Regions from separate parts of the Peribacillus sp. Bi134 genome, predicted to be linked through region 2. Evidence: riboswitches for the same ligand, from Rfam matches in the RefSeq annotation. Region 2 holds a riboswitch; the other holds the start of a gene.
What was found. A riboswitch is a leader RNA that binds a small molecule or an ion and turns the genes downstream of it on or off. The one in region 2 is predicted to bind glycine.

Region 1 (5,729 bases), on a different contig from region 2:
GAGATAGGTTAGCGAAGCTGAACAATGGCCAAATAAATGGCTTGCTTGGTGTATGTATCGATAAGCGGGCTGTGGAAAAAAATGAAACGATGGATTATTGGATAGGTGCAGAGTATGCCGGGGAAGCGCCTGAAGAGTTTTCGACCCTTACGATACCGGCTTCCAAGTGGGTTGTATTTGAAGTTCACGGACCTATGCCTGATAGCATCCAACAAGCTTGGAAGCGAATTTTTTCCGAATGGTTTCCTACCAGCGGTCATGAACATGCCGGCACTCCCGAATTGGAAGTATACACGAATGACGACGCTTCAAACCCAGACTATTACTCCGAAATTTGGATTCCCATTAAAAAGAAATAGTGTTCAACCATCAAAATTTATTCGTTTTTCGCTTGCAGGTGAGGTTAGGAATCTAACTTTCTCCTGCAAGCTTTTTATTTGGGTAAACAAAAATCCTTCATACTTGAGCTGGAAGGTTAAGGGACAGGGAGATTTACAGCCCTTCTTCAAAAATATAAGAAAGCACCTTCATGGCTTGGTTCACGGATTCGACCGTGACACTCGCCTTTTCCGATAATTCCTTTAAGGCATGGTGATGGGATTCCGGGCGAATCAAAATAAGCGGTTTACCCAGGGAAACGGCGGTGCTTGCGTCCATGGCAGTATTCCACTGTTTATATTTCTCACCAAACAGGGCGACGACAAGATCGGCTTTTTTCATCAAAAGACCTGTCCGTAAATTATTGATTTGGGAAGCGGCCGCATCCTTCAGGATAGGATTCGGCTGTTCCCCGAGGATATCTTCACCGATATTATCGGAGCGTTCATGATTTTCCATCGGGCCGACGAATTCTAAAGGAAGCTTCAGTGCAGCGGCCTTATCTCTCAACTCGCTTCTCCAATTTGAATGGATCTCCCCAGCAAGATACACGATTAACTTCATTGTTTTCCTCCTCGATAATAAAATTGCTTTCATTGTACCATGTTTTTTAGAAAATGGATGAATTCCGTAAATAAGGATAATATTATCCATATGGTAGTAATAGAGACGGCTGGAGGAATGACGATGGCTTTATCGAATAAGAATTTTCTTGTTTTCCTGTTGATAAGCAGTTTGATCGTGGGCTGCTCAGGTATCGAAAGACAAACCGAAAAGGCAATGAAGGCTGCTGAAGTGGCTTTTCGTGACGATGAAAAACAGCCCAATCAAGAGGCAGGCCTAATTCAGGTCTATCTGCCAAACGATTTTAAAGTTGTGGAAGAACATGATAATAATTTGATTTTACAAAAAGGTGATAAGATTTATATATTATTTGTCAATCCGAATGAAAAAGAAGACAGCTCCGTGTTATATTTGGCCATAAAGGAACAAGAGGATCAATTTGAAGTACTGCATTCTTTTCAAACCGATGATAAATTCGGCTTTATTTCGATTAAAGAGATACCGAAAGAAAAGTATGAGCTTGCAGTGGGGATCGGCGGAGTGAAGCTGACAACCGAAACGGATAAAGACCAATTAAAAACCGATGCAAAACAAATGATGGAAATCGTTTCATCCGTGCCCCAGAAATAAGAGGACCAGTGACTTTCAACCGATCCGTATTAATGGTTGATTCCTGGAGACTCTGGTATGATGGGATTATAAAAAATAAGGTGTCATTTAGAGCAGGAGGAATATACAAATGGAAAAATTACAAACAGTAGAGCAATATGATGCATTTAAAAATGAAGGCAAACATATCTTTCTTTTTTCAGCAACATGGTGTGGAGATTGCCGTGTAATCGAACCGATAATGCCGGAGATTGAAACGAAATTTCCTGACTTTACATTCATTTATGTGGACCGTGATGAATTCATCGATGTGTGTGCGGCTAATGATGTATTCGGTATACCAAGTTTCATTGCGTATGATAATGGCAAGGAGCTAGGCAGATTTGTGAGCAAGGATCGCAAAACGCAAGAACAAATTGAGGAATTCATTCAATCACTATAATCAATTTCCCCTTCTCGCTGGGGATTTTTCAATGAAGAGGAGGGTCAGTCATGAAAATGGACAGCACGAAGCTGAAAAATATCTTGAAGGAGCGTTTAAAAGATGAGAATCGCTCATTCAAATTCGATAGCAAGCAAGATACGTTACGGGTGGAAAATGTGAAGACCGGGAAGGGGATCACCATCGAGTTGCCTCCTGTGCTTGCTAACTATGAAAACGTGCAGGAAAAGGCCATCGATGAAATTACCTATTACGTGGAAGAGGCCCTGAATGTGATGGGGGAAGAACACAGTATGGAAGGCAAGGAGAAATTCATTTTCCCAGTCATCCGCTCGACCTCCTTTCCAATGGAATCCGAAGAAGGAAATCCGTTTTTATTCGATGAGCATACGGCTGAAACCCGGGTTTTTTATGCCCTTGATTTAGGGAAAACCTACCGTCTTATAGATGAAAAGATGATTCAACGGGAAAATTGGCAGGGTGACAGGATCCGTGAAATTGCCCTATTCAATGCCCGTTCCCTCACCACTGAAATGAAGTCGGATATCGTTGCAGGTAATGCATTTTATTTTTTGAACACGAATGATGGATATGATGCCAGCAGGATTTTAAATGAATCATGGCTTCGGGAAATGAAGGACAAGATCGAGGGAACCATGGCTGTGGCCATTCCCCATCAGGATGTCATCATCATTGCCGATGTGAAGAATGATACGGGCTATGATATTCTTGCGCAAATGGCGATGAGCTTCTTTGCCAGCGGTCATGTTCCGATAACGGCTCTATCATTCCTTTACGAAGAAAATGAGTTGGAGCCCATCTTCATTATGGGTAAAAACAAAAAGCCTGAACAATAATGAATCACAAAAGGACCGTGTCAGCATCTGGCAGCGGTCCTTTTAAAGTTTAATAGAGTTTATAACTCAGAGTTGATATTTATTTTTTAATCGGCGATAATATAATTGGAATATTTTGAGAATATAAAAAGAACAAGCGGATGAATGTTGTGGGAGAGTGCAAGCATTGAGCCACCGAAGGAGCAAGTTCCAAAAAGATCCCTTGGAGCAAATCTCTCAGGTAAATGGAACCGCAGCTGGACGCAGCTCTGGAGAGTGCGCAGGAAGCAGTGTGCCACCAAAGGGGAAATCTCCATGACCAAAAATGGAGCTAAACTCTCAGGTGAAAAGGACAGAGAAGGGGAGCGGTAAGTTTACGCAATCCTTCTCTGCCCTTTTTTAATTGGCACTTTGTATCGGAAGGCATGCACCGAACATGGAACTTACTAATATGCTCAACTTGAAATAAGGGGGAGAATAAACGTGAACGTGAAAAGCAAATTAATGAACATGCTGGAAGCCCGTAAAGGGGAAATGGTTCAAATCCGCCGTCATTTACACGAGAACCCGGAACTATCCTTCAAAGAAGAAAAAACGGCACAATATATCATTGATTTTTATAAGGGTAAGGATGTGTCGATTCAAACGAATGTAGGAAATGGATTAGGGATCATCGTAACGATCGAAGGCGGAAAACCTGGGAAAACGATAGGTCTCCGTGCGGATTTCGATGCGTTGCCGATTACAGAAGAAGCGGATGTCCCGTTCCGTTCAAAAAATGAAGGTGTCATGCATGCCTGCGGACATGATGGGCATACCGCTTATTTATTGGTTCTGGCAGACTGCATCAATGAGCTTAAAGATTCCCTATCCGGTACGATTAAAATAATCCATCAACATGCAGAAGAAACACCCCCAGGTGGAGCAAAGAGCATTATGGAATCAGGGTTTTTGGATGAACTTGATGCCGTTTTTGGAATCCACTTATTTCCGTCCCATCCTGCAGGGGTTGTCGGGTATCACGGCGGCTATTCGATGGCTGGACGGACCTATTTCAAGCTGGCGATTAAGGGTGTAGGCGGCCATGGTTCGTCCCCGCATATGGCCAATGATGCCATTGTGGCAGGCGCCCATTTCGTGACAGCCGTACAAACCGTGATCAGCCGCCGCTTGAACCCTTTTGATATGGGCGTGGTCACAGTCGGCTCCTTCGATGGAAAAGGAAGCTTTAATGTCATTAAAGATCGTATAGAAATTGAAGGGGATGTCCGTTATATGACAGCAGAGACCCAACAGCTGATCGATAGGGAAATCCACCGCATCGTTAAAGGGATAGAAACGGAATTTGATGTTCAGTGCGAACTAACATATGTGCCTGATTATCCTCCGTTATATAATGACCCTGAATTGACTGGATTCGTGAAAAATAGCCTGGAAAGCATGAAAGACCAAGATATTAAAAAGGTTATGGAATTTCCGGTTTTCTCTGGTTCAGAGGATTTTTCGTATTATGCAGAAAAGATTCCTGGCTGCTTCTTTTACATTGGCTGTAAACCAAAAGGGGTGGAGAAGGCATATTTCAATCACCATCCCAAATTCGACATTGATGAAGATGCCCTTTTGATCGCATCCAAATCAGTGGCCCAAGTTGTATGCGATTTTTATGAATGGGAATAGTTCCATTGGTATATTTGTTTGCAAAAAAGTGCAGAAACCCACAAAACACCGTTCGGTATTAACGAACGGTGTTTTATGGGTTTCAGGATGCCACCGGAGGTTTCGTGAAGGATGCTTCAATGAATTGACCAGTCTGCTTCTTGCGCCGCATGAAAACTTAATCTCTTTGTAAACGCGATTTAACAGCGGTGTTTTATTTAAATAGTAGACTAAGGGCTAATGTTATTTCACGAAGTGCAGGTTTAAACTCATACCAGAAGGGGTTTAATAGGGTAGGAGTTCTGCGAAATACGTTAAGTTAGTAAGAGTGCGATAAAAAAATAGATACTAATCCCAATTTAGCTTAAATTTTCTCGATATTTTTAAAATAACTGGTAGAATTAGTTACATAACTACAGATGTAGAAAGAGTGATAGTTTTGAAATGGCTAAATAAGATGAAAAAATGGTTCCAAGCAGAGGAAATTATTGAAATTGAAGAGATTATTATAGATGAACCGCTTGATGAAGAGACATTAAGGAAAATGGATTTTTCAAAGCTTGCGAAGTCAAAGGAAGAAGAAATAAAGGTTTACAATCAAAAAGTGGAAAAAATGTCGCAGACGCCAGACCCTGATACGAAAATCCTGTTTCAATATCCAAAAGGGCAGTTCAAGTTTCCGCTCATTCCAGATCGTGAACAGAGCAAAAGAAAGCCTAGGGAAAGAAACAGGGAAGATCATGAACCCAAAAAGGGGAGCGCGGCCAAAGAAACAAGAAGGCCTGTGAGGGATCCTGAACCAAAACGGAGAAACTTCGAACGGGAGGAAGTCTCAAAAATAGTCCCTTCAAATACTCCATTCCGTCCGACGGAAATCCCTTCACCCATTTATGGGTTCCGTCGTCCGGAAAAAAAAACAGTCGTTTCTGAAGAAATTGTCGAATATGAATTAGAAAGCAAAATGCCCGTCCTAAAAAAGGAAGAACCCGATATCGGGATTCCAGCATCGATTCCTGAAATTCCAAAAGAAGTGTCACATGAGGAATTGACGACAGAACCATCCGTTCTTATACCGGAACAAGCGGAAGAAAAACTGGAAGATTCAGAGATACCCGCTTTCTTTCGCAGGAATTCCATTGAGACACTGCCAGAACAAGCAGTAATCGAGCCCAACATAATTGAGCCTGCGGTGGAAAAAGAGGCTATTGAACAGGACGAAGTAGAATTTGGACGCGAAGTCGCTG
Region 2 (5,729 bases):
CGCTCTCGTCAAAGGCTTTAGAAGCTGCTGCAACCTATATGATGGCCCAACAAATTCACCTTGAGCGATAATTTGGTTTACTTCCTTTGACTTGAATTCGATTTCTGAAGTTAAACACTCTTCAACTTGAGGGGCCCAATCCTGCCAGGCTTCAAACACCGCTTCAAAATCTTCCCATCCCCATGTGACGGAGAAAATCGATACCCTTGATACGGGGTGTACCCGAAAGGTAAGAGAAGTGACTATGCCAAAGTTTCCCCCTCCACCCCCGCAGCATGCCCAAAATAAATCACTATTAATTTTCCTATTTGCTTTAATAAGTTTGGCGCCCCTCTTTCCGCACGCCCTTACCATTTCTATTTCAAGCAAATTGTCACAAGTAAGTCCAAAGCGTCTCGATAACATGCCTATTCCACCGCCGAGCGTAAGGCCTACAAGACCAACACCGCTTTCGGTTCCAGCCGGAATCGTCGTGCCATACTTCCATAGCGTATTATATACTTGACCTAAATCAGCTCCGGCTTCGATTTTTGCAATCATTTTTTCACGGTTGACCTTGATATTGTACATTTCACTTATATCAATGATTAGACCGCCATTCACTAATGAAAAATTTTCATAACTATGCCTGCCGCTCCTAACCCGGAAAGGTGTATGATTTTCCCGGGCCCACTTCAATGAATTCAATACATCATTGGAATTCTGACAAAACACAATGACCTTTGGAAATTTAGAAAAACTTAAGTTATTATTTATCCTGGCCTGCTCATACTCAGCATCATTAGGTGTAACGACCCGCCCGGTAAGCTTTGTTCTTTCCAAAATATAACCCCTTCCTCGGGTAAAGATGATGCTACATCCTATGAAAAAGTCTGTCAGGAAGACACATTCCATAAACGTCCCCCTGCTGGCATCCCTTGTTACGGGGACTAATTAGCTTTACTCGTGAGATTCGCTGATTTACTCGTGAGTTTCGCCATTTTACTCGTGAATTCCACCACTTTACTCGTAAGTTTTGCCGTTTTACTCGTGAATTTCGCTGGTTTACTCGAGTTTCGCCGTTTTACTCGTGAATTCCACCACTTTACTCGAGTTTCGCCGTTTTACTCGTGAATTTCGCTGGTTTACTCGTGAGTTCCACCACTTTACTCGTAAGTTTCGCCATTTTACTCGTGAATTCCACCACTTCACTCCTGAATTCCAACAATCACCAAAGACAAAAAAGCCCTTCTCGAATTAAGAGAAGGGCTTTCCGATAGAGTTTCTTATCCCGAAATTTCATCATCGGATTTAACATCCAATGGTGTTCGTTTATCCATTTTCAGCATGTAATAACTTGCTACGACCAAGGCTAGGAAAATGATCCCGACAACCAAGGAAATCCGGGTACTAGGATTGATCCACATACCGACCAGCACCATCAGTAAGAAGGCAATTGTCGCATAGTTACTGTAAGGGGCCAACGGCATCTTGAACGGATGTTTCTCCATTTCAGCGGCATTTACCTTTCTGAATTTAAGCTCACTGATAAGTAAGACAAACCATGGAATCATCCCGGGTAATACACTCGCACTGTACACATAAAGGAATAATTGCGGCGGTGCAAGGTAATTCAGGATAACCCCGATGCCCAATCCTAATAGTACAGCGATCGTACAATATGCCGGCACTCCATTTTTAGATACTTTAGCAAAGACTTTTGGAGCTTGGCCATTCAATGCAAGTGTGTAAAGCATACGCCCTGCACTGAAAATCCCACTGTTGCATCCAGACATTGCCGCTGTGATTACGACAAAGTTGATGATTCCTGCTGCTGCTGTGATACCTATTTTAGCAAAGGTTGAAACGAATGGGCTTCCTAAGTCATCCAGTTGATCCCAAGGGAAGACTGTCACGATGACAAATATGGCACCAATATAGAAAATTAATATACGCCATATGATTGATTGGATTGCTTTTGTTACGGTCTTCCTTGGATCTTTCGCTTCTCCGGCTGTGATGCCGATAAGCTCAACGCCTTGATAGGATGCCACGACAAGGGAAAGCGCAAAGAAGAATCCTGTCCAGCCTCCCGTAAAGAAGCCGCCATTTTCCCATAGATTCGATAATCCAATCGCATCCCCGCCATTCCCTATTCCAAAGAAGATAAGGCCTAGGCCGGCAACGATCATCAATATGATCGTTATGATTTTTATAAGCGCAAACCAGAATTCAAATTCCCCGAAGGATTTAACTGAAATGAGGTTGGCCGCCCCCAAGATGATCATGGCGACCACACCTGGTATCCAAGCCGGTAAATCCGGGAACCAATATTGCATGTACAACCCAACCGCGATGATTTCGGACATTCCGACGATTACCCATTGAAACCAATTGCTCCAAGCAGTCATATAACCTGCCAAAGGATGTATATAGCTGCTCGCAAAGGTTGCAAAAGAACCTGTAGTCGGTTCTAAATAGAGCATCTCACCCATGGAACGCATGATGAAAAATATAAAAATACCTGCGATGGCATAAGCAAGCATTACAGAGGGCCCGGTCCATTTGATCGTGCTCGCCGATCCCATGAATAACCCGACACCGATGGTTCCGCCCAAAGCTATCATTTGAATGTGACGTGCTTCCAGCCCTCTCTTTAATTCCTTGTTCGACATGTTTAACTCCCCCAGATGCAATATCGGTAATGCTTTTCCATCCTTAACACGAACGACTCTCTATTAATTATTGCGGTTAGAAATGCTTTATCGAAAAAAATATCAATAACACTTCAATTATGTTTTCTTATCTTATAATAGTAAATATTCTGTAAAAATACAATTGTATTTTTGAAATAAACAGTTACCAAATATATCTTGGCAATTCCCCTTATCTAAAAATATCATTTCAAAAAAATGATGTTCAATATTTCATAATAGTGATCATCTAAAAAACAAATTTTTCAAGTACCTTAATAAAAATTAAGACCACTATAAACCTACAGCTATTGCCGTTTTCACTTCAAAAAAAACTTGTTGACCTTCCGAAAAATAGATGATAGAATTCCAATATTATTTTATAAGCATAATGAATGATTCAGCAGTGGTAGATTATCACTGACAACATTTATTCACAACCGCATACAAGCAAGCGATGAATGCTATGGATGACACTATAGCAGGAGCAGCTTCTGGAGAGACTGTACAAGGTGCAGCGCCGAAGGATTCACAATCTCAGGCAAAAGGACAGAAGAGTAACGAATGATAAAATTGTTATTCTGAACCCTTTAAGAGATTGGTATTATCCAATCTCTTTTTTTATTGTCCATTTTGTGGTTGGACTAAAAACAACAGCTTTAAAACCAATGGGAAAGGCAAGCTGGACGAAAAAATCAGTCCCTCTCTCCAAGACCATTCAGGTAAATTCATTCACTACCAAGACTATAAAAAGACGGGGGCGTAAGAATTGGCAAAACAAGAATTAAAAAGAGATTTAAAAAATAGACATGTACAACTGATCGCAATAGGAGGAACCATTGGCACCGGATTATTTTTAGGTTCCGGAAAAGCCATACAATTAGCAGGACCTTCCATTTTATTTTCCTATCTGATAATAGGGATTGCCTTGTTTTTTGTGATGAGGGCACTAGGGGAATTGCTCTTATCCAATGCAGGGTATACATCATTCACTGAATTTGCAACCGAATATGTCGGTCCATGGGCCGGCTTCGTGACAGGGTGGACATATTGGTTCTGTTGGATCATGACCGCAATGGCCGATATCATAGCTGTCGGCGTCTATATGCAATATTGGTTCGATATCCCTCAATGGATTCCGGCTCTAATATGCCTAGTCATTCTGTTAGGATTGAACCTTTTGACCGTTAAGTTATTTGGTGAATTGGAATTCTGGTTTGCCATCATTAAAGTAATCACGATCATCGCCTTGATCGTCGTGGGGATCATCCTTTTGATCATCGGCTTCAATACCAATAGCGGAACGGTTTCCCTAACGAACCTATGGAATCATGGGGGCATGTTCCCTAATGGCATTTCTGGATTCCTATTATCTTTACAGCTGGTCGTCTTCTCATTTGTCGGTGTCGAATTGGTCGGGGTTTCCGCAGCAGAAACGGCAAACCCGAGAAAGAACATTCCATCTGCCATCAATAAAATCCCTGTCCGGATTTTACTTTTCTATGTTGGTGCACTATTCGTCATTCTCTGCGTCAACCCATGGACACAACTGGATGCCACGAGCAGCCCATTTGTAGAGGTCTTTGCGTTAATCGGCATTCCTGTCGCTGCAGGGATCATCAACTTCGTCGTTTTGACATCCGCTGCTTCTGCATGCAACAGCGGTTTATTTTCAACGAGCCGAATACTTTATACGTTAAGCAGGAATGGCGAAGCCCCTGCTAAACTGGAAAAATTAAATAAACAGGCTGTTCCGAGCAATGCCTTATTAACATCCACAATCGTTGTATCAATAGGGGCATTATTAAGCAAACTGATACCTGAACAGGCATTTACCGTCGTGACGACCATCAGTGCCATCTGTTTCATATGGGTATGGAGCATTATCTTGATTTCCCATATCAAATATTCGAAAACAAGGCCTGACCTAAGAGCGAAATCGACTTTCAAGGCTCCTTTTACACCCTTTGTCAATTACGCCATATTAGGATTATTCCTGTTCATCCTTATTGTTATGCTATTCGCTGAAGCTACACGACTATCACTGCTCTTGACCCCAATCTGGTTCATACTTTTGGTAATACTATATAATTCTCGGAAAAAATATAGCTAAAGGAAATAAAGCCTTGAACTCACTATGAATTCAAGGCTTTATCTGTTTTATGAACATATCATTGTTCGGCTGTCTGCGCACAGTTGCTCAAATATATCAGGCAACTGCATTAAATTTTATATCAAAATAGTGTAAGCTAATATATATTATCGGACCTTTTCCGTCATGTATGAATTTTTCATCCCGGTTTGGTTCACCCATCCATCAGTGGCATTGAAGAATAAACCCCATTGGTGGGCGTTTCACTTTATTAAAACGGAGGGGTTTGTTTATGAAGATTATATATATTCTTACTCTAGTTCCTTTTATAGGCATACTAGGATTTCTGCCTTTTGTTAATAAAATAGAACCATATGTATTAGGGATGCCTTTCAATATGTTCTGGATGGCTATGTGGGTGGTCCTTACCTCTGCCATACTGGGCATCATGTATAAGCTGGATCCCAGGAATCGGGAAGGTGACCAGGAATGAATATTGCTCTCTTAATCATTTTAGCATTTTTACTTCTATCGATATTTTTAGGCATACGCTCTTCAAAAGGAAAAGATATGGACTTGGAACAATGGACGGTTGGCGGACGCGGTTTTGGTGCGATATTCGTCTTTCTGTTGATGGCCGGGGAAATCTATACGACCTTCTCCTTCCTTGGCGGCAGCGGCTGGGCTTATGGCAAGGGCGCACCCGCACTATATGTTCTAATTTACATTACTTTGTCTTACGTATTATCCTATTGGCTCCTACCGGAAATATGGAGATATGCCAAGGAAAATAAACTGATGTCTCAATCCGATTTCTTTGTAAGCAAATATAAGAGTCCCGGTTTAGGAATTTTGGCTGCGCTTGTCGGTGTGGTGTCGATGATTCCAGTGATCGTCGTGCAGCTGAAAGGATTGGGGATCATTGTCTCAGAAGCATCTTATGGTGCCATCTCCATGTCTGAGGC

Region 1: linked by a shared signal. The riboswitch ahead of LQ188_RS09935 (amidohydrolase) and the one ahead of LQ188_RS19075 (amino acid permease) in region 2 are both predicted to bind glycine.

What each region holds. Positions count from the first base shown of each region.
Region 1 covers NZ_CAKKLN010000004.1:259,847-265,575, forward strand. Annotated here, with positions in the region: gene LQ188_RS09910 (AraC family transcriptional regulator) at 1-359, shown strand, start outside; gene LQ188_RS09915 (YtoQ family protein) at 493-942, opposite strand; gene LQ188_RS09920 (hypothetical protein) at 1,066-1,572, shown strand; gene LQ188_RS09925 (thioredoxin family protein) at 1,682-1,993, shown strand; gene LQ188_RS09930 (DUF1444 domain-containing protein) at 2,044-2,850, shown strand; glycine riboswitch at 2,991-3,093, shown strand; gene LQ188_RS09935 (amidohydrolase) at 3,319-4,506, shown strand; gene LQ188_RS09940 (DNA translocase FtsK) at 5,030-5,729, shown strand, end outside.
Region 2 covers NZ_CAKKLN010000008.1:141,595-147,323, forward strand. Annotated here, with positions in the region: gene LQ188_RS19065 (FAD-binding oxidoreductase) at 1-822, opposite strand, end outside; gene LQ188_RS19070 (amino acid permease) at 1,266-2,654, opposite strand; glycine riboswitch at 3,157-3,235, shown strand; gene LQ188_RS19075 (amino acid permease) at 3,442-4,785, shown strand; gene LQ188_RS19080 (DUF3311 domain-containing protein) at 5,057-5,257, shown strand; gene LQ188_RS19085 (sodium:solute symporter) at 5,254-5,729, shown strand, end outside.